Regions from separate parts of the Bradyrhizobium sp. Kon69 genome, predicted to be linked through region 2. Evidence: predicted binding sites of a transcription regulator. Region 2 holds the regulator's gene; each other region holds the start of a gene.

Region 1 (4,745 bases), on a different contig from region 2:
ATTGCCTCGCGCAAGGCTTTTTCGTCGAGCATATCCCAGCGCATCGGGCCGATCAGGCCCCAGGCATTGCGGATGGTCGGCACGTAGACCGGGACGCCGCCATTGATTATCAGCGCGCCGTGATGGGCAGCCTTGTGGTTGTTGCGGTCGAACAGTACGAGATCGCCGTCGGTGACGAGGGCGCCGAGCGCAACCTTGTTCGAGGTCGAGGTCCCGTTGAGCACGAAATAGGTCTTTTCGGCGCCAAAGATCTGGGCGGCTTCCTTCTGTGCCTTCAACGCCGGTCCTTCATGGGTGAGGAGGTCACCGAGGTCGAGCACGGAATTGTCGAGATCGTCGCGAAATACGGACTCGCCGAGATGTTCGACGAAGACCCGTCCGATCGGGCTGCGGTTGTAGAACACGCCGCCATTGTGGCCGGGACAGGTCCATAGCTGGTTGCCCTCCTCGGCATAGTCGACCAGCGCGCCGAAGAACGGCGTCTTCAGCGTCTCTGCATATTGCTTCAGACGGCTGATCAGGTTCTTGGCGATGAAGGTCGGTGTCTCCTCGGACAGGAAGACATAACCGTCGATGAAGTCGAGCACCTCGACCGGGAGATCCTCGAACCGCTTGCGCCGGATCAGGAGGATGATCGGGAAATCGAGGCCGCGCCGCCGCATCAAGTTGATCAGCGCCGAGGTCTTGCCCTCCAGGCCCTTCTTGCCCCAATCCACCACCATGCAGCCGATCGCGGCATCGGTCTGCACCGCCATCTCCGCGTCCTCCAGCTTGCGGGCGCGAACGACCTCGAAGCCGGAACGCTGGATCTCCTCGATGATCTGGTTGAAGCGCACGCCTTCGAGGTCGTCGGCGTCGAACACAGGTGCGGCAAACAGGAAGTTGAAGCGCTTGAAATAATCCATTGTCCATCCCGAATGTGCGAGACCGACAGGTCTCGACACATTTGATGACAGCTGGATGACAGCGGGCGCGATCCCGAGCGGGCCGGTCGGATGACCGGCGTCTCAGTCGAGAAGCTTGTCCAATGTGATGGGGAAGCGGCGGATGCGCTTGCCGGTGGCGTGATAGACGGCGTTCGCGATCGCGGCGGGGACGCCCACAATGCCGATTTCGCCGATGCCCTTGATGCCGAGCGCGTTGATGTGCGCGTCCGGCTCGTCGACGAAGATCACGTCGATGTCGTGAACATCTGCGTTCACCGGAATGTGGTACTCGGCAATGTTCGCGTTCATGATCCGTCCAAAACGGTGGTCCATCACCGTCTCCTCGTGCAGGGCCATCCCGATCCCCCAAACCACGCCGCCCATGATCTGGCTGCGGCCGGTCTTGGTGTTGAGAATCCGCCCGGCCGCGACGGCGCTCACGACCCGCGTCACGCGAATGACGTTTAGCTCCTCGTCCACTTTGACCTCGGCAAAGACGGCCGAATGGGTATTGCGCGCGTGCTTCTTGTCCTCGCCGAACTGGTTGAGCTTCTCCTTCTCGATGCGCTCGACGCCGCCATGGCGCATCGCGTCGGCGATCGAGACGGCGCAGCTTTTATCGCTGGCGCTGGCAATGCTGCCGTCGGTCAACACCGTATCGGCAAGCTCGGCGCCGGCGAGCGGCGAGCCTGGCATCTTCCCGGCCAGAGCTAACAGCTCCTTGCGCACTTCCTCGGCGGCTGCGAGCACCGCATGCGCGCTCGAGGCGGCCATCCAGGAGCCGCCCTCGACAGGCGCCTGCGGCAGGGTGGAATCTGCGAGCCTGACGCTGATGTTCTCGATCGGCAGGCCGAGTGCGTCGGCCGCGACCTGCGCCACAATGGTGTAGGTGCCGGTGCCGATGTCGGATGCGGCGCAGGACACCTCGGCATGTCCGTTCGACGTCAGCACGATACGAACGGCGACCGGCATCTGCAGTGCTTCCCACACGCCTGTTGCCATGCCCCAGCCGACCAGCTCCTTGTCGTCGCGCATCGAGCGCGGCGCAGGGTTGCGTCTGCTCCAGCCGAAGGCGTCCGCGCCGCGCGCGTAGCATTCGCGCAACTGCTTGCTGGTGTAGGGCAGGTTTTCGCTCTGGTCGCGATCCGAGTAGCACTTCAGCCGCAGTTCGATCGGATCGAGCTTGAGCGCGACGGCGAGCTCGTCCATGGCGCATTCGAGCGCGCAGACGCCCGACGCCGCGCCCGGTGCGCGCATGTCGCAGGGCGTGGAGACGTCAAGGTGAACCAACTTGTGGGAGAAGCGGCTGTTCGGGCTCTTGTAGAGCTGCTCAGCCCAGCCGGTATCGTTGCGTGCAAAATCCTCATAGCGCGAGGTGACGGCAATGGCCTCGTGCGTGACCGCATCAAGCGTACCGTCGGATTTTGCGCCGAGCGCGACGCGCTCGATGGTCATCGGCCGGTAGCCGAGCCCGTACATCTGCTGGCGCGTCAGCACGACGCGAACGTTTCGCTTCAGCGCGAGCGCGCCAAGCGTTGCCAACACCACCTGATATTGCGGCCGCAAGCCGGAGCCGAAGGCGCCGCCGACGTATGGCGAGACCACCCGAATGTCATCCGGCTTCTTGTCGAACACGCCGCATAGAAACTTGTGGACGTTCTGGACGCCTTGGGTCTTGTCGTAGATCGTGAGCTTGCCATTGCTGTCCCAGACCGCCGTGGTCGCGTAGAGCTCCATCGGGTTGTGATGCTCGGTCGGTATCACGTAGTCCGCCTCGTGGCGCACATCAGCTTCCGCAAGGGCGGCTACGGCGTCGCCCCGCGGCTTGTGCGGCTTGTCTTTTTCGGCCGCGTTGCTGCGCTCGCCTTCGAGGTCGGTCGCAAAACTATGCTGCTCATACTCGACCCGCACGAGCGTCGCGGCGAATTTCGCGATTTCCCAGTCCTCTGCGACGACCAGTGCGATCGGCTGGCCATTGAACTTGATCGTGTCGTCATAAAGCGGGCGGAAAGGCGAGCCTTCCTCGGGCGCGACCTCGTCCTTCCACGCCTCATCCTTGTCGGCGAGCGGCGGACGGTTCGCATGCGTGAGCACGTCGAGCACGCCCTCGACCTGCAGCGCCGCATTGGTGTCGAGGCGTGCAATGCGCCCGCATGGAATGGTGGCCTCGACCACGAAGCCATGGAGGAGCCTGTCGGCCGGAAATTCGCCGGCGTATTTGGCGACCCCGGTGACCTTGGCCCGGCCGTCGACACGCGACGTTGGCGTTCCCACATAAGCGTTCATAGGGTCCTCACGCGATTTTCTTGTGAGCCTGGGATTGCGGCGTGGCGTTGGCCGCCTGTGTCAGTGTCCGCACGATGGCGCGGCGTGCGAGCTCGACCTTGAAGCCGTTATGTGAGCGGGCCGTTGCTCCCTGGAGCAAGAGATCCGCGGCGTGCGAGAAGTGATCGGGCGTCGCGGCCTGGCCGCGCAACGCCGCTTCGGCTTCGAGGCTGCGCCACGGCTTGTGAGCCACGCCGCCGAGCGCCACGCGCGCCCCGCTGATCGCGTTGCCCTCCAATTCGAGCGCGGCGGCAACCGAGACCAGAGCAAAAGCATAAGACATCCGGTCGCGAATTTTCAGGTAGCTGTAGTTTTGAGCAAAGCCGCGCGGCGGCAGCTCGATCGCCGTGATGATTTCGCCGGTGCCGAGGTTGGTATCGACATGAGGCTTGTCGCCGGGCAGCCGATGGAAATCGGTCAGCGCGATGGTGCGTTCGCCGGAGGGACCCGCGATGTGCACGAGCGCGTCGAGCGCGGCCAGCGCCACGCTCATATCGGAGGGGTTGGTCGCGATGCAAGCGGCGCTCGTGCCCAGGATCGCATGGTTGCGGTTCAGCCCGTCCATCGCCGAGCAACCGCTTCCGGGATGTCGCTTGTTGCACGGCGTGGCCGTGTCATAGAAATAGGCGCAGCGCGTTCGCTGCATCAGATTGCCGCCGACCGACGCCATGTTGCGCAGTTGCGCCGAGGCGCCGGCCAGAATGGCGCTGGCGAGCAGGGGATAGCGCTGCTCGATCAATGGATGGTAGGCGAGGTCCGAGTTCGGCACCAGCGCGCCGATGCACAGGGACCCGTCGGACGTCTCCTCGACCTTGCGCAGCGGCAGGCGGGAAATGTCGATCAGCCGGGTGGGGCGCTCGACATTCTCTTTCATCAGGTCGATCAGATTGGTGCCCCCGGCGATCAGCTTGGCGCCGGGATCGGCGGCGAGCAGGCGGATCGCGTCGGCGACATCAGTGGCTCGGGCATACTGGAAATTGTTCATGGCTGGCCCACTGCCTGCTGGATGGCGGCGACGATGTTCGGATAGGCGCCGCAGCGGCAGAGATTTCCGCTCATGAGCTCCCGGATCTCGTCGGTATCTTTGGCACGGCCTTCGGCGAGCAGTCCGGCCGCCGAACATATCTGTCCCGACGTGCAATAGCCGCACTGGAAGGCGTCATGGTCGATGAAAGCCTGTTGCAGGGGATGCAGTGCGCCGTCCTTGGCAAGACCTTCAACAGTCGTGATCTCCGCACCGTCCTTCATGACGGCGAGCGTGAGGCAGGAATTGACGCGCCGGCCATCCACCAGCACGGTGCAGGCGCCACACTGACCATGGTCGCAGCCCTTCTTGGTGCCGCTTAGTGCAAGATGATCCCGCAAGGCGTCGAGCAGCGTTGTCCATGGCACGAGATCGAGCGTGTGACTGACGCCGTTGACGACAAGATGGATCGGGATTCGTTCGGAAATCTGATGCGTGACATCGCCCATGTCCTGCTCCCTGCGACGGCG
Region 2 (4,745 bases):
GCGGCGCTGCGCTGTTAGTCATGACGGTCACTTGAATGTTGCGGACGGTGTGAGCGTGCATTGCGCAACGCACCATCGACCGGCCCGGAAAACGAAACGTGCCGCCTCTTGAGGGCGGCACGCACGACCATCTTAGGCCTGGTGAAACGGGTGTCAATGCCGCCCGGAAAGCCTCGCGAAACGCTGAATCCGTAGTCTTGCGGTGCCGATTTTGCGGGATTTAGCCACGGAACATGTGGAAGCGAGTCGGCGGACTCTTGCGCGGGAGTCACGCCATATTGTAGCGTTTGGATTGTCAGATACGACATCTCGTGCAGTGGTTCTGATCTTTAAGTCCTTATGTACCGGCGTAAACGTTCGGGCGTTCAAGACGCGCCCGGCGAGCCTTAAGGGATTCTGACGGCACGGGTTTTTGAAGGCTTAGGCATTCGCTGCGAGGCCCCAGGATGGCTGGCGCGCAGCGAGGGAAAGGGTGCAATGACGGTTTTGACCTGGTCCGATGATCGCGTCGAGCAGCTGAAAAAGCTCTGGGAGGCCGGACTTTCGGCCAGCCAGATCGCGGCGGAGCTCGGCAATGTGACCCGCAATGCCGTGATCGGCAAAGTGCACAGGCTCGGCCTTTCGGGCCGCGCCAAGAGCCCTTCGTCGGCAGCGCCGCGGCCGCGCAAGGCGCGCCCCGCGCAGCACATGATGCGGGTGACCCGCCCGATCTCGCGCGGCAACACTGCGCTGGCGCAGGCCTTCGAGGTCGAGGCTGAGCCGGATCCGGTCACCTACGACAACGTGGTGCCGATGAGCCAGCGGCTGTCGCTGCTGGAATTGAACGAGGCGACCTGCCACTGGCCGGTCGGCGATCCCTCGAGCCCGGACTTCTTCTTCTGCGGTGGACGGGCGTTGTCCGGCCTGCCCTATTGCGCCCAGCACTCGCGCGTTGCGTACCAGCCGGCGTCGGATCGGCGCCGCGCACCGGTGAAGCCGGGTCCGCGGTAAGCTAGCGCACGATCAGTCATCACGCGCGGCGCCTCAATAAATGCAGTGCCGTCCCGGCGAAGGCCGGGACCCATACTCCGAGCACTTAGTTGTTGTGCGAAAGGGTAACTCCGAGTCTTCGCCAAACCGCGCCCTGTGGTTATGGGTCCCGGCCTTCGCCGGGACGACATCGGACATGTCACGGCAGGTAGTAACCTAACCGCAGAAACCTACACCTGCTCCGCCTTGGCAAACCGATCATCCAGCGCGTAGCCGGCGCCGCGGACGGTGCGGATCGGATCCTGCTCGCGGCCGAGATTGAGCAGCTTGCGCAGGCGGCCGATATGCACGTCGACGGTACGCTCGTCGATATAGATGTCGCGGCCCCAGACGCTGTCGAGCAGTTGCTCGCGCGAGAACACCCGCCCCGGATGCTCCAGGAAGAACTCCAGCAGGCGATATTCGGTCGGACCGAGATCGATCGGCCGGCCCGAGCGCGCCACGCGGCGCTTGTCGCGGTCGAGCTCGATGTCACCGAAAGCAAGCACGGTGGCGAGCCGCTCCGGGCTTGCGCGCCGCAGCAGGCCTTTCACGCGCGCCAGCAGCTCCGGCACCGAGAACGGCTTGACGATGTAGTCGTCGGCGCCGGTCGCAAGACCCCGCACCCGCTCGCTCTCCTCGCCGCGCGCGGTGAGCATGATGATCGGGAGCTGCTTGGTCTCGGGACGGGTGCGGAGCCGCCGGCACAATTCGATGCCTGACAGGCCCGGCAGCATCCAGTCGAGCACGATCAGGTCGGGGATGTGCTCCTTGAGACGGGTGTCGGCGTCGTCGCCGCGCATCACCGTCTCGACGTCATAGCCGTCGCCTTCGAGGTTGTAGCGGAGAAGCTCGGTCAGGGCTTCCTCGTCCTCAACCACCATAATGCGTGCGCCCATCGGGTCGTCGCTCCTTAAGTCTTCAGGTGTTCGGTACCGTGTTGGCGAAGGTCGTCATGTCGCCCTTCGGCCGCTTGTCGGTGATCGCCTGGCCCTCGATCATGTAGAACACGGTCTCGGCGATGTTGGTGGCGTGGTCGCCGATCCGCTCGATGTTCTTGGCGCAGAACATCAAATGAATACAGAACGAGATGTTGCGCGGATCCTCCATCATGTAGGTGAGGAGCTCGCGGAACAGCGAGGTGCAGATGGCGTCGACCTCCTCGTCGCCCTTCCACACCGCCATCGCCGCCGGCAAATCATGCGCGGCATAAGCGTCCAGCACCGACTTGACCTGCTGCTGCACGAGGTCGGTCATGTGCTCGAGGCCGCGGAACAGCTTGAGCGGATGGAAGTCCGTCTCCAGCGCCGCGACGCGCTTGCCCATGTTCTTGGCGAGGTCGCCGATGCGCTCGAGATCGGTCGCGACGCGCATGGCGCCGACGATCTCGCGCAGATCGACCGCCATCGGCTGGCGACGTGCGATGGTGAGCACCGCGCGCTCCTCGATGCGCTTCTGCAGCGCGTCGAGCTCGGTGTCGATGGCGACGACGCGCTGGCCGAGCGGGACGTCGCGGCGGATCAGTGCGTCGACGGACTCGACGATCATGCGCTCGGCGATGCCGCCCATCTCGGCGACCAGGCGCGTGAGTTCCTGGAGGTCGGTGTCGAAGGCCTTTGCGGTATGTTCAGAACCCATGTCGCGTCTCCTAGCCGAACCGGCCGGTGATGTAATCCTGCGTGCGCCGGTCGGTCGGCGACGTGAAGATCTTGCTGGTGTCGTCGAACTCGATCAGCTCGCCGAGATACATGAAGGCGGTCTTGTCGGAGACGCGCGCCGCCTGCTGCATGTTGTGGGTGACGATCGCGATCGTGTAATCCTCGGACAGCTCCTGGATCAGCTCCTCGACCTTGGCGGTCGAGATCGGGTCGAGCGCCGAACAGGGTTCGTCGAACAGGATCACCTCGGGCCGCACCGCGACGGTGCGGGCGATGCAGAGACGCTGCTGCTGGCCGCCGGAGAGCGACAGGCCGGAGGCGTTGAGCTTGTCCTTGACCTCGTTCCACAGCGCGCCGCCGCGCAGCGCCTTCTCGACGCGGCCGTCCATCTCGGACTTCGAGATCTTCTCATAGAGACGGATGCCGAACGCGATGTTCTCGTAGATCGTCATCGGGAACGGCGTCGGCTTCTGGAACACCATGCCGACGCGGGCGCGCAGCAGATTGAGGTCCAGCTTGCCGTCGAGGATGTTGGTCTGATCGAGCATGAGCTGACCGGTGGCGCGCTGGCCGGGATAGAGGTCGTACATCCGGTTGAAGATGCGCAGCAGGGTCGACTTGCCGCAGCCCGACGGGCCGATGAACGCGGTGACACGGTTGGCGCCGAGCGTCAGGTTGATGTTCTTCAGCGCGTGGTGCTCGCCGTAATAGAAATTCAGGTTGCGTACGGTCACCTTGGGCGGCGCCTCCGGCAGCACTGCCGTGTGCGGCAGTCCACCGGACGCGCTCATCGATACGGAAAGATCACTCATTTTGCGGTCCTCTCGGCGCCAAGGATGCGCGCGCCAATATTAAGGGCAAGAACGGTCAGGGTGATGAGCAGCGCTCCGCTCCAGGCCAACTGCTTCCAGTAGGCATAGGGGCTCTGCACGAAGTTGTTGATCGTCACCGGCAGGTTCGCCATCGTCTTGTTCAGGCCGAGGCTGAAGAACTGGTTCGACAGCGCGGTGAACAGCAGCGGCGCGGTTTCACCGGCGACGCGAGCGGTCGCGAGCAGCACGCCGGTGATGAGACCCGATCGGGCAGCCCGATAAGCGATCCGCTTGATCACCAGCGAGCGCGGCAGGCCGAGCGCCGAGGCCGCCTCCCGCAACGCGTTCGGCACCAGCAGCAGCATGTCCTCGGTCGTGCGCAGCACCACTGGGATCACGATGACCGCGAGCGCGAGCGAACCCGCGATCGCCGAGAACCCGCGCATCGGCACCACCACCGCGCCGTAGATGAACAGGCCGATGATGATGGAGGGCGCCGAGAGCAGGATGTCGTTGATGAAGCGGATCACCGAGGTCAGCCGGTCGTTGCGGCCGTATTCGGCGAGATAGGTGCCGGCGAACATGCCGAGCGGCGCGCCGATGCCGACGCCGATCACGGTCATGATCAGCGAGCCGACGATGGCGTTGAGCAGGCCGCCCTCGTTCGATCCCGGTGGCGGCGTGTTCTCGGTGAACAGCTGGACATTGAGTCCCGCTACGCCATTGTAGAGCAGCGTAATCAGGATCAGCGCGAGCCAGGTGACGCCGAAGGCGGTTGCGGCGATGCAGAGCCCGCGGACGACGATGTCGTTGCGGCGGCGGCGTGAGTAGATCGGATTCATGGCGCTAGTTCCCCGCCTTCTTTTCCAGCCGCATCAGCATCAGCCGCGCCGCCGCGAGCACGAAGAAGGTCAGCACGAACAGCAGGAGGCCGAGCAGGATCAGGCCGGACTGGTGCAGGCCGTCGCTCTCGGCGAACTCAGATGCGATCGCCGCCGAGATCGTGGTGCCGGGGGCGAAGATCGAGGACGAGATCCGGAACGAGTTGCCGATAATGAAGGTCACCGCCATGGTCTCGCCGAGCGCGCGGCCCAGCGCCAGCATGACGCCGCCGATGACGCCGACGCGGGTGTAGGGGATCACCACGCTGCGGACGACTTCCCAGGTGGTGCAGCCGACGCCGTAGGCGGCTTCCTTCAGGACCGGAGGCACCGTCTTGAACACGTCGACCGAGATCGAGGTGATGAAGGGCAGCACCATGATGGCG
Region 3 (4,745 bases), on a different contig from region 2:
CCAAGGCGAAGGCCGCGGCTTTCGAGCAGGCCGTCGACGAATTGTCCTTTGTCTTTCGTGGCCAGCACGTGAGCGCGGGCGCTTCCGCCGGCGTCGCCCTGCTTGGAGTGCAGTCCGACGCCACGCGGGCCCTGGAGGAGGCCGATGCCGCCATGTATGTGCGCAAGGCGCACCGGCGGCACGAGCCGCGCATCAGGCTCGTCAGCAGCTAGTTAAAGTGTGCCGAGGTCTTTCGGTACGTTGCCGAAGCTGCGGAGCAGTTTGGCGTCGCCGAATTCGCCGGTCATGGGATCGCCGCTGCGGCTGAACGCGACGGCGCCGGTGTGGCCGGCGCCGTGCGACATGATCTCGGCGCGCCGTAACGCGGCCGCCGCGCTCTGGCATTCCTCGGCCGCACCTGCGACCGGCGAGCCGTCCTCGTCGGTCAGGAAAGGTAATGCAACGTAATAGGTGACATCGGACATGGTCGGCTCCGATAGCTGACAGTCAGGCGGCGCTGCTCTTGCTGCGCGAGGTCTCCGGAATGCAACCTGCGGAAACCGCCGCCTGCAATTCCTCCAGCTCGGCCTCCAGATATTCATTGGCCATGATCAGCGCCTTGATGGTGCTGCGCAGATTGCCGTCGCACATCGCGATCGCCTGATCACAGGCTTGTTCATAATGACCGTTGTCGAGAAGGGCGGCTGCCGACATCTGCGTTTTCCTTGGACGGTTTTCCCGGGGGCGTTGGTGCCCAAATGTTCTTATTTTGTTCCTTTCGAGTCAAGCGGATTCACATACGGCGGGTCGCCGTGAGCTGTCCTCCTGTGGATCAGGCGATGATATCGGGCGTGATCTGGTCTTCGATGAACGCGATACGGTCACGCAACAACAGCTTGCGTTTCTTCAGCCGCTGTAACCGCAACAGGTCGGGGGCGGGCGATTGATGCAGTGCATCGATCGCCGCATCAAGATCTCGGTGTTCCTGGTGCAACCGGGCGAGCTCGGATTCGAGTTCGCGCGCATCTTCATTGGTCATGTCTGCGGTGGCCGAAAAACCGATAGGCGTGAGATTAAGGCTGTGGATGCCCTGTGGAAACTATCGTCCTTGCGCGCCGTGATCGCAAGCGATCTCGGGCTGTCCCGCGTCGATCTCCCGCGGGATATTTCTGCGGTCGCTCCGACGTTGCGCAAGCGCATTGATATCACGGATTTTTCCCGCGTGGTTCCCTTACTCACGCTTCGTTACATATGAATTTTCAAAAATGACAGTGCGACGACGGATACCCATCGACAGAACGAATCGGTGATGTACACTTCGTCGTCCGGTCGAATCCAAGGTTCACCCCTACCGAGGAGGTTTCGAATGACAATTCAGGCACATCTGGTTGAATTGGAACGGAAGCATAAAACTCTCGAAAACGAATTGCACGAAGCTCTCGTGCACCTTTCAACAGACGACCTGCAAATTGTTGAGTTGAAGCGCCGGAAGTTGATGGTCAAGGACCAGATCGAGCGTCTAAGGCACGGCGACACGCTCCACTAGTAACCCCCGTAACAGCGTAGAGTTGATCGCACCCTTCAAGCAGGGATGAGAGCCTTTGCGCTCATCCCTGCTGTAAGGTGCGCGCCGTGCAAGGATTGCGCGGCTCTAGCTTCTTGTCTGGACGCGGTTCTTTACGCGCAACCGGAATCCAATTCGCTCTAAACCACTAGATGTTTGCGAGCTCCGCGACGTGATCCGCGATCGCGAGCGATGACGTCAGTCCGGGCGACTCGATGCCGAACAGATTGATCAGGCCGTCGACGCCGTGATCGCGCGGGCCCTGCATCAAGAAATCCTGCGTGGCCACCGCCGGCGGCACGATCTTCGGGCGGATGCCTGAATAGCTCGGCATGAGCGCACCGTCAGGCAGCGTCGGCCAGTATTTGCGGATGGCCGGGTAGAAGCGCTCGGCGCGTGACGGGTCGACCTCATAATTGATCGTCTCGATCCACTCGACGTCGGGGCCGAAACGGGCCTGCCCTGCCATGTCCAGCGTCAGATGCACCCCTAGCCCACCGGGCTCGGGCACCGGATAGATCAGGCGCGAGAACGGCGCCTTGGCATTGCAGCTGAAGTAGTTTCCCTTGGCGAGGTAGGCCGTCGGGATCCGTTCCAGCGGCATGCCCTCGATGTTGCGCGCCACATTGGTCGCCGAGAGCCCGGCGGCATTGACGAGGAGGCTGCATTGCAGCGTCATCGGCGCTTCGCCGCCCGCCTCGATCTCAATCACGCCAGCGGTCGCCTTGGCACGGATCAGCGGGGTGTGGAACGCGAAGGCCGCGCCCGCGTCCTCGGCTTCGCCGCGCAGCGAGAGCATGTAGGCGTGGCTGTCGATGATGCCTGTCGACGGCGACAGCAGCGCGGCGTCGCAGGCGAGCGCCGGCTCCAGCGCACGTGCCGCATCGCCCGCGAGGAGCTGCATGTCGAGCACGCCATTGGCCTCGGCATGCGCCTTGATCGATTGCAGCTTCTCGGTCTCTTTCGGATTGGTCGCGACGATCAGCTTGCCGCAATTCCTGTGCGGGATGCCGCGCTCGGAACAGTAACGGTAGAGCGCGTGCTTGCCGTCGACGCACATGCGCGCCATCCAGCTTCCGGCGCGGTAGTAGATGCCGGCATGGATCACCTCGCTGTTGCGCGAGGAGGTGATGGTGCCGATGGCCTCGGCTTGCTCGAGCACGATCACCTCGCGCCCGGCTTGCGCCAGCTTTCGAGCCACCGCGAGCCCGATCACGCCGGCTCCGATGACGACGCAGTCGACCCTATCCATGGTTGTGCAGGACGTCCGCTCGAAGCGATGAAGGCCTCGCGCCTGGGAACGGCGGCGCGGGAGCGTTTTCCGTTAAGGAAGCATTTATCATGTCAGGGCAATTGCCGTATTTGATGCCACATTGTTCCGTTGCGCGTACAGGCGTTTACCCGATCCAAACCCGCCAGGCCAGACAATCCGACGTTGAAATCGCGGGTGGCTGATGGCTGAGAAGAACTGGCACGCGGGCAGCGCGCTTCCGATTGCGGTGCAGGCCGTCGTGTGCCTGGCCGCAGCGGTAGCGCCTGCGCGCGCCTTTGCCCTCTCCGACAGCTTCACCCCTCCGAGCTATCTCGGCGAGCTTGATCCCAACGTGATCTGGGAAGCCCTGATCGCGGGCGTCGTGATTTGCTCGTTCCTCGTCGCGATCGCGCTGTGGATCCATTCCTCACTGCGCCGAACCAGGCGTCTGCAACTGCGGCGCAATGCCTTCGTCTCCTCCGCGATGAACAATCTCAACCAGGGCGTGGTCATGACGGATGCGCAGCGGCGCATCATCTTCTGCAACGACCGCTATATCGAGATTTACGGCCTGGCGCGGTCGGATCTCTGGGCCAACATGAACGGCTACGAACTCCTTGAGCTGCGACGCAAGCGCGGGGTGCTCGGCGCCGCCTCCAACGACGAGTTCTACGAGAAGGCGGCAAGCACCAACGGCTTGATCACCGAACTGCCGGACGGGCGAGCCATCCTGGTGAAATATTTCGTGCTGCCCAACGGCGGCTCGGTGACGACGCATCTGGACGTCAGCGAGCAGCGCAGGCTGTCGCGGCAGCTCGCCTCCACCAAGCAGTTCCTGGAAACGGTGCTGGACAACGTGCCGGCCTGCGTGGCCGCCAAGAACATCGAGGATGGCCGCTACATCTTCGCCAACAGCGCCTATGAGCGCTTCTGGGGCTTCTCACGCGACCATGTCGTCGGCAAGAACGCGCGCGAGCTGTTTGCGCCGATCTCGGCAGCCAGCATCGAGGCGACCGACCGCACGGCGCTCAATTCGCCGGACGGCCAGTTTCGCAACGAATTCGAGGTCGACCGCGCCGGTGAGCGACGCATGGTTGCCTCGATCCGGATCGTGGTCCGCGACGAGAGCAACAAGCCCGAATTCCTGATGCTCGTGTTCGAGGACATCACCGACCGCCGCTCGCTGTCGAAGGAGCTGGAGAGCACGAAGAAGTTCCTGGAGCTCGTGGTCGACAACATCCCGGTGGCCCTGATCGTCGAGCAGGTCAAGGACGGCCGCTACCTGCTCGCCAACCGCAGCGCGGAGACGATCCTCAACCGCAGGCGCGAGGAAGCCACGGGCCTGACCGCGTCCGACATCTTCAATCCCAAGGAAGCCAAGCTGATCATCGCGCGCGACGAAGCCGCGATCAAGAAGCGTGGAATGATCACCGAAGAGCACCCGATCTCCACCAAGGACGGGCTGCGGCTGTTCCTCACCCGCCGCGCCACCGTGCTGAGCGACACCGGCGAGCCGCAATATCTGATCAAGACCCACGAGGACGTCACCGATCGCCGGCAGACCGAGTCGCGCATGGCGCACATGGCCTACCACGACGGCCTCACCGATTTGCCGAACCGTGCCGCTTTCCTGCAGGCGTTGACCCAGATGATCGAGGCCTGCGAGGGCACCGGCGAGGAGTTCGCGGTTCTGTGCGTCGATCTCGACGGCCTCAAGGAGGTCAACGACGTCTTCGGCCATGCCCACGGCGACAAGCTTCTGGTCGAGGTGGCCCAGCGGCTCCAGGATTCCGCGCGCGGCGGCGTGGTGGCGCGCCTGTCCGGCGATGAGTTCGGCCTGATCATCGACGGCAAGCAGCCGGAGGCAGGTCTCGCCCTGGCGCAGCAGATCGGCGATGCCATCGCCGCGGAATTCCAGATCGACGGCCGCCCGGTCCGCGCCGGTGTCAC
Region 4 (4,745 bases), on a different contig from region 2:
TAGGTGGCGCCGAAATTCAGGCCCTTGTTGGCGAGGCCGTCATGCCACTCGTTGAACCATTTCGGAACCAGCCACTCCGCCGCGCTCTCGTCCTTGGCGCCGGCGAGCACGCTGGTGCTCGCCACCGTCAACGCCAGCACAACCGCGGCCGCATGACGCAGCGGAAAATGATGAGCGGTCCCGATCCCGGCTGACACCGACTAGCGTGCCTTACTTGAAGATACCGGTACGCCGCATGAAGAGATAGGCCGCACCGACCGACGAGGCCATCAGGAGAGCCGCCCAGAAAAATCCACTCTCGACCTCGGTGAGAGGCAGGCCTTTGGTGTTCATGCCGAAGATGCCGGTGATCAGCGTCGGCGGCAGCAGCAGCGAGGTCACGATCGAGAGCGTGTGGAGGTGGTTGTTGCTTTCCTCTTCGTTCTTGAAACGCAGCTCCTCCTCGAGCAGGCGGCTGCGTTCGCGCAGCTCAACGATGTCGTGGTCGAGGCCGTCCAGCCGCTGCGCCAGCTTGCCGGCCTGGATACGCAAATCCGGCGACAGGTGGTCGGTGTTCTTCTGGTCGAGGCGATGGAACAGCGTACGCAGGCCGGTGAGCTGGCGATGCAGCCTGACGCAGGTCCGGCGCAGACGGCCGAGATTGCGGCGCATCTCCGGCTTGGCGTCGTCGGCCAGAATCCGCTCCTCGATCCCGTCGATCTCCTGGCCGAGCTTGTCGGCCATCCTATCAAGCGTGTCGGCGACCTCGTCGACGATCTTTTCGAGGAGATGGGCGACATTGTCGACGCGGTAGCCGCCTTCGAGCACCCGGCGTGTCGCGTCCGCCGAGCACAGCGCCTGATGGCGGCCGCTGATCAGGAGCCGCTCGGTCATGGCGAAGCGCAGGAACGCGGTCTCCTCCGTCGCGCTGTCGATGTCGCGGACAAGGTCGGAGAACACGCCGTAGACGCAGTGGTCAATGACGTGAAGCTGCTGGAAGGTGTCGTTGGACAGCAAGAGCTCGCGCGCGAGCGGCGGCAGCTGCGACGCGGCGATCCACGGCCGTGAACGCGTGTCCGTGAGGTTGAAATGCAGCCATAGCCGGCCGTCGTGACTGAACTCGATCGGCTGGTCGATCGGCAGCGCCTCGGCGCTGCCGTCGTTGTGGAGGCGGAACGCCCACACCAGGCCAGGAATGCCAGGCACGGAATCCGATATCGCGCTGACAAGCTTCGCCGGCTCAGCCATGACCATCCCCACCGTCAACGAACGCCCCGCTCCGGAAGATGGCTGACGACATCTTCAGGCCCCGCGCGGGTACTCAATTACGGCATTGTTACAGTTTGATGATGCCGCCCTATTCGGCCGCCAGCCCGGTCGCGGCCACCGCCTCGGCTTCCCTGATGTAGTCGTGCACGACGCGGCCGAACGGCAGCGTCAGGTCGGCGATGTAATGATGCGCGCCGAGGCAGCGGCGGACCGGGAAATCGGCGACGGACGCGTTGACATGCGGCACCAGATGCAGCCGGCCGGGGCCCATCCAGGAGCCCTTCGGCACGATGTCGATGAGGTTGATCGCGACCAGCTGGCAGATCTCGAGGCGGCCGTCGACGCCGGGGATCATCTTCAGATTGATCTGCGTCTTCGACAGTGTCGCCCGGGTCAGATCGCCATTGCCGGCCATGCTCTCGTGCTTGTAGCCCATCGTGCCCATGGCGACGAGCTGGCCGGCATATTCCAGCGTGCCCGTCAGCGTGTCCTTGACGATCTCGAGTTTGGGATGGGCGTATTTCTTGGGGAAGCCCCAGATCTCGCGGCCGGCGGCGATCGGCGGATCGTCGTCCAGATACATCTGCGAGACAAAATTGACCTCCTCGCCGTGCAGGCGCGCGGGGATGACGAGGCCGGATTCGGTGTAGCTGCCGAAGCCGGAAGAGTCCGGCATCCGGATCCACTCGTAATGCACGATCGGCTGGTCGATCGGCTGCAGCGGCTCAGGCAGGCCGGCGCGGATCAGGTCCGGGTCGGTCTCGTAGGTGATGACGAGGAATTCGCGGTTGACGAAGCGATAGGGCCCGGCCGGATAGCTCGGGCCGGCCGCCGGCATCGATGGAAGCCTCAGTAAATCTTCCCTGCGCATCGCCGGTCTCCTCTCGTGGTGCTCATGTGATGCCGACCTGGCGGCGTCAGGCGGCGATGCAGATTGCTAGCTGCCGTCATTGACTGCGATGTGAAGGATTTCCGTCAGCCGCACGACCGCAGCCATTCCCAAGGCGATCATGGCGCATGCAAGCGATGCATCGGCGCCAGAATTGTCATTACGCCGTCACCGCCGGACGCAATCGTTTGGCGAAACAGGGAGCACCGACCATGGACGCCCGCACATATCAGACACATCAGCCTTCTTCACGAGGTTGGCGGCCCGAGCGCTGCGACCGCATCGCGCTGGTACTGCAAGGTGGCGGCGCGCTCGGCGCCTACCAGGCCGGCGTCTACCAGGCGCTGCACGAGGCCGGCATCGAGCCCGACTGGGTCTGCGGCGTCTCGATCGGCGCCATCAACTCCGCCATCATCGCCGGCAACAAGCCGGAGAAGCGGCTTGAGGCGCTGCGCATCTTCTGGGAGCGCATCACCAACCGCAAGATCTGGCACTACACGCCTGACGGAGACATCTTCCGCCAGTGGCGGAATCTCACCAGCGCGTGGATGACGTCGGCGATGGGCCAGCCGAGCTTCTTCAGCCCGCATCAGGTCAATCCCTGGCTCAGCCCGGTCGGCGCCCGGACCGCCACCAGCTATTACGACACGATGCCGCTGAAGGAGAGCCTGCTCGAGCTCGTCGACTTCGACCTCATCAACGAGAAGAAGGTTCGCTTCGCGGTCGGCGCCGTGAACGTGCTCTCCGGCAATTTCATCTATTTCGACAATTCCCATGACGAGATCGAGCCGGAGCACATCATGGCTTCCGGCGCCCTGCCCCCGGCACTGCCGATGGTGCGGATCGGCACCGATCATTTCTGGGACGGCGGCATCGTCTCCAACACGCCGCTCCAGCACCTGCTCGACCAGGAAGACGCGCTCAATTCGCTGGTGTTCCAGGTCGACCTCTTCAGCGCACGCGGCGTGCTGCCGCGCTCGATCCAGGACGTGATGGCCCGCCACAAGGACATCATGTATTCCTCGCGCACCCGCCACAACACCGACGTCTACCGCCGCACCCACAACCTCAAGGTCCTGCTCTACAAGGCCCTGGCAAAGCTCCCCGACGAGCAGCTCTCCGAGGAGGAGCGCAAACTCAAGTCAAACCTGCGCCACATGCCGGAGATCGCGATCCTGCATCTGATCTACCAGCAGAAGGCCTATGAGGGCGACGCCAAGGACCACGAATTCTCGGGCACCTCGATGCGCGAGCACTGGACCTCCGGCTACGAAGACACCAAGCGCACCCTGAAGCGCCGTGACTGGATCAAGATGCCCGACGAAGGCATGGGCCTCGTGGTGCACGACGTGCACCGTGAGACGGAGAGCGCGTAGCTCTATCGACCCCATCGCGATCACCCAATTCCCGTTCCCGGCTTGCAGGCACACTTTCGCATTCTCGCGGCTCATTTTGCCCGAGCTTTGCTCTCGTCTTCGCACCCTCTCGAAAGAAAGGGCGCAGGGAAGGCCGGGCGCCGGCTGGCACCCGTAGTCCCGTGTGCGAGCAAGACGCGCACGGGGTGGACGACAGGTGACGCCGGCAACCGGCCTTCCCTGCGCGAATGGTTTTACGGCTTATGACGCGCTCTCCCCGGGGAGCGATGCACTATTGCCCCCGTCGCCTTGCGGATGGCTGATGTGCTGACCCGGTTGGGCAGAGCATCACCACAAGACTTGACGCACAGACCCCGGGCGTCAGGACCACACGATTTTGCCGTCCGCGCACCTCCCCGCCCCTGTCCTCGATGCCTGGCGTGCGCTCGCCATCGAGACCGAACGAGGAGGCTGTCAGCGCCGTGTCGTACCGCGTGTGCAGCTGCTCACGGGAAACCCCGCCCTGCAGCCTGCCCAGCGCGTCGACGCAGTCGCGGCCACCGCCTCCCGGCCCGCGTCTCGTGACGATCGCGAAACGCCCTTGTAGCAGGCCGGGATGCGCGCAAACTACGCCTTATCCGAACTTCTGTAAATACGAATATTATTCAGTGCGGGGTTGACAAGGTGTTTCGCGCGATGGCGCACCAGGTCTCGTGACGCACCTGTCGGCCCGCGTCTCAAGCGACCGAACCGCCGCGCGGGTTGACGATCGTGTAGCCACGCAATGAACGCGCATGCATTCGCGTCGCGTGTCCGCCCGAGTTGGCGTCGTAGGCCAGCCAGGTATCCCCGCTTAGGTGTTGCTCGAGGACGAACACATGTCCGTGTCGGGCTGCGACCATTCCCGGTGCGGGTGATGTCCGCGGGAAGCGCAGCCAGTTCGACGCAAGATTCAATTCCGGCACGATACGGCCGAACACGCGCAGAGCAGCGCCGCAGCCGCAGAAGGAGGAAGGGCAACCTGCGGGACGACTACCGACGATGCGACCACCCGAGAGGCTCGCCGTCGCGCCGCCGCCTGCGTCGGTCGCTGTCAGTTGCGTCGCGCGATAGGATTGGAGTGACGACCTGGGAGTTAGGAACGACCTGGAAGTCCTCTCACGGCGCGTTTGCGAATACGAGAAGTCGCAGGGCATCGTGACGTTGCATTCGGCTGCTTGATGAATGCGATAGGGCCGCGCTTCGGAAGCGAC

The links. The regulator PhoB, encoded in region 2, activates phosphate uptake and scavenging genes when phosphate is short. The targets are predictions, from matches to a motif close to TGTCATNNANCTGTCAT.
Region 1: a site for PhoB is predicted at 950-966, ahead of AC0L3U_RS18550 (Orn/Lys/Arg family decarboxylase). Genes of this name have one in related genera too.
Region 3: a site for PhoB is predicted at 1,245-1,261, ahead of AC0L3U_RS28030 (YdcH family protein). Genes of this name have one in related genera too.
Region 4: a site for PhoB is predicted at 2,293-2,309, ahead of AC0L3U_RS21575 (acetoacetate decarboxylase). Genes of this name have one in related genera too.

What each region holds. Positions count from the first base shown of each region.
Region 1 is NZ_JBVVOS010000013.1:39,209-43,953, forward strand. It holds gene AC0L3U_RS18550 (Orn/Lys/Arg family decarboxylase) at 1-905, opposite strand, end outside; gene AC0L3U_RS18555 (xanthine dehydrogenase family protein molybdopterin-binding subunit) at 1,008-3,212, opposite strand; gene AC0L3U_RS18560 (FAD binding domain-containing protein) at 3,220-4,236, opposite strand; gene AC0L3U_RS18565 ((2Fe-2S)-binding protein) at 4,233-4,724, opposite strand.
Region 2 is NZ_JBVVOS010000022.1:20,222-24,966, reverse strand. It holds gene AC0L3U_RS26780 (acetylornithine transaminase) at 1-22, opposite strand, end outside; gene AC0L3U_RS26775 (GcrA family cell cycle regulator) at 478-990, shown strand; gene phoB (phosphate regulon transcriptional regulator PhoB) at 1,200-1,907, opposite strand; gene phoU (phosphate signaling complex protein PhoU) at 1,930-2,646, opposite strand; gene pstB (phosphate ABC transporter ATP-binding protein PstB) at 2,657-3,478, opposite strand; gene pstA (phosphate ABC transporter permease PstA) at 3,475-4,320, opposite strand; gene pstC (phosphate ABC transporter permease subunit PstC) at 4,325-4,745, opposite strand, start outside.
Region 3 is NZ_JBVVOS010000023.1:123,648-128,392, forward strand. It holds gene AC0L3U_RS28010 (GGDEF domain-containing protein) at 1-212, shown strand, start outside; gene AC0L3U_RS28015 (hypothetical protein) at 213-464, opposite strand; gene AC0L3U_RS28020 (hypothetical protein) at 487-693, opposite strand; gene AC0L3U_RS28025 (YdcH family protein) at 812-1,018, opposite strand; gene AC0L3U_RS28030 (YdcH family protein) at 1,346-1,525, shown strand; gene AC0L3U_RS28035 (NAD(P)/FAD-dependent oxidoreductase) at 1,692-2,795, opposite strand; gene AC0L3U_RS28040 (sensor domain-containing protein) at 2,998-4,745, shown strand, end outside.
Region 4 is NZ_JBVVOS010000016.1:65,358-70,102, forward strand. It holds gene AC0L3U_RS21565 (carbohydrate porin) at 1-197, opposite strand, end outside; gene AC0L3U_RS21570 (transporter) at 211-1,227, opposite strand; gene AC0L3U_RS21575 (acetoacetate decarboxylase) at 1,337-2,119, opposite strand; gene AC0L3U_RS21580 (patatin-like phospholipase family protein) at 2,350-3,513, shown strand; gene AC0L3U_RS21585 (hypothetical protein) at 4,230-4,745, opposite strand, start outside.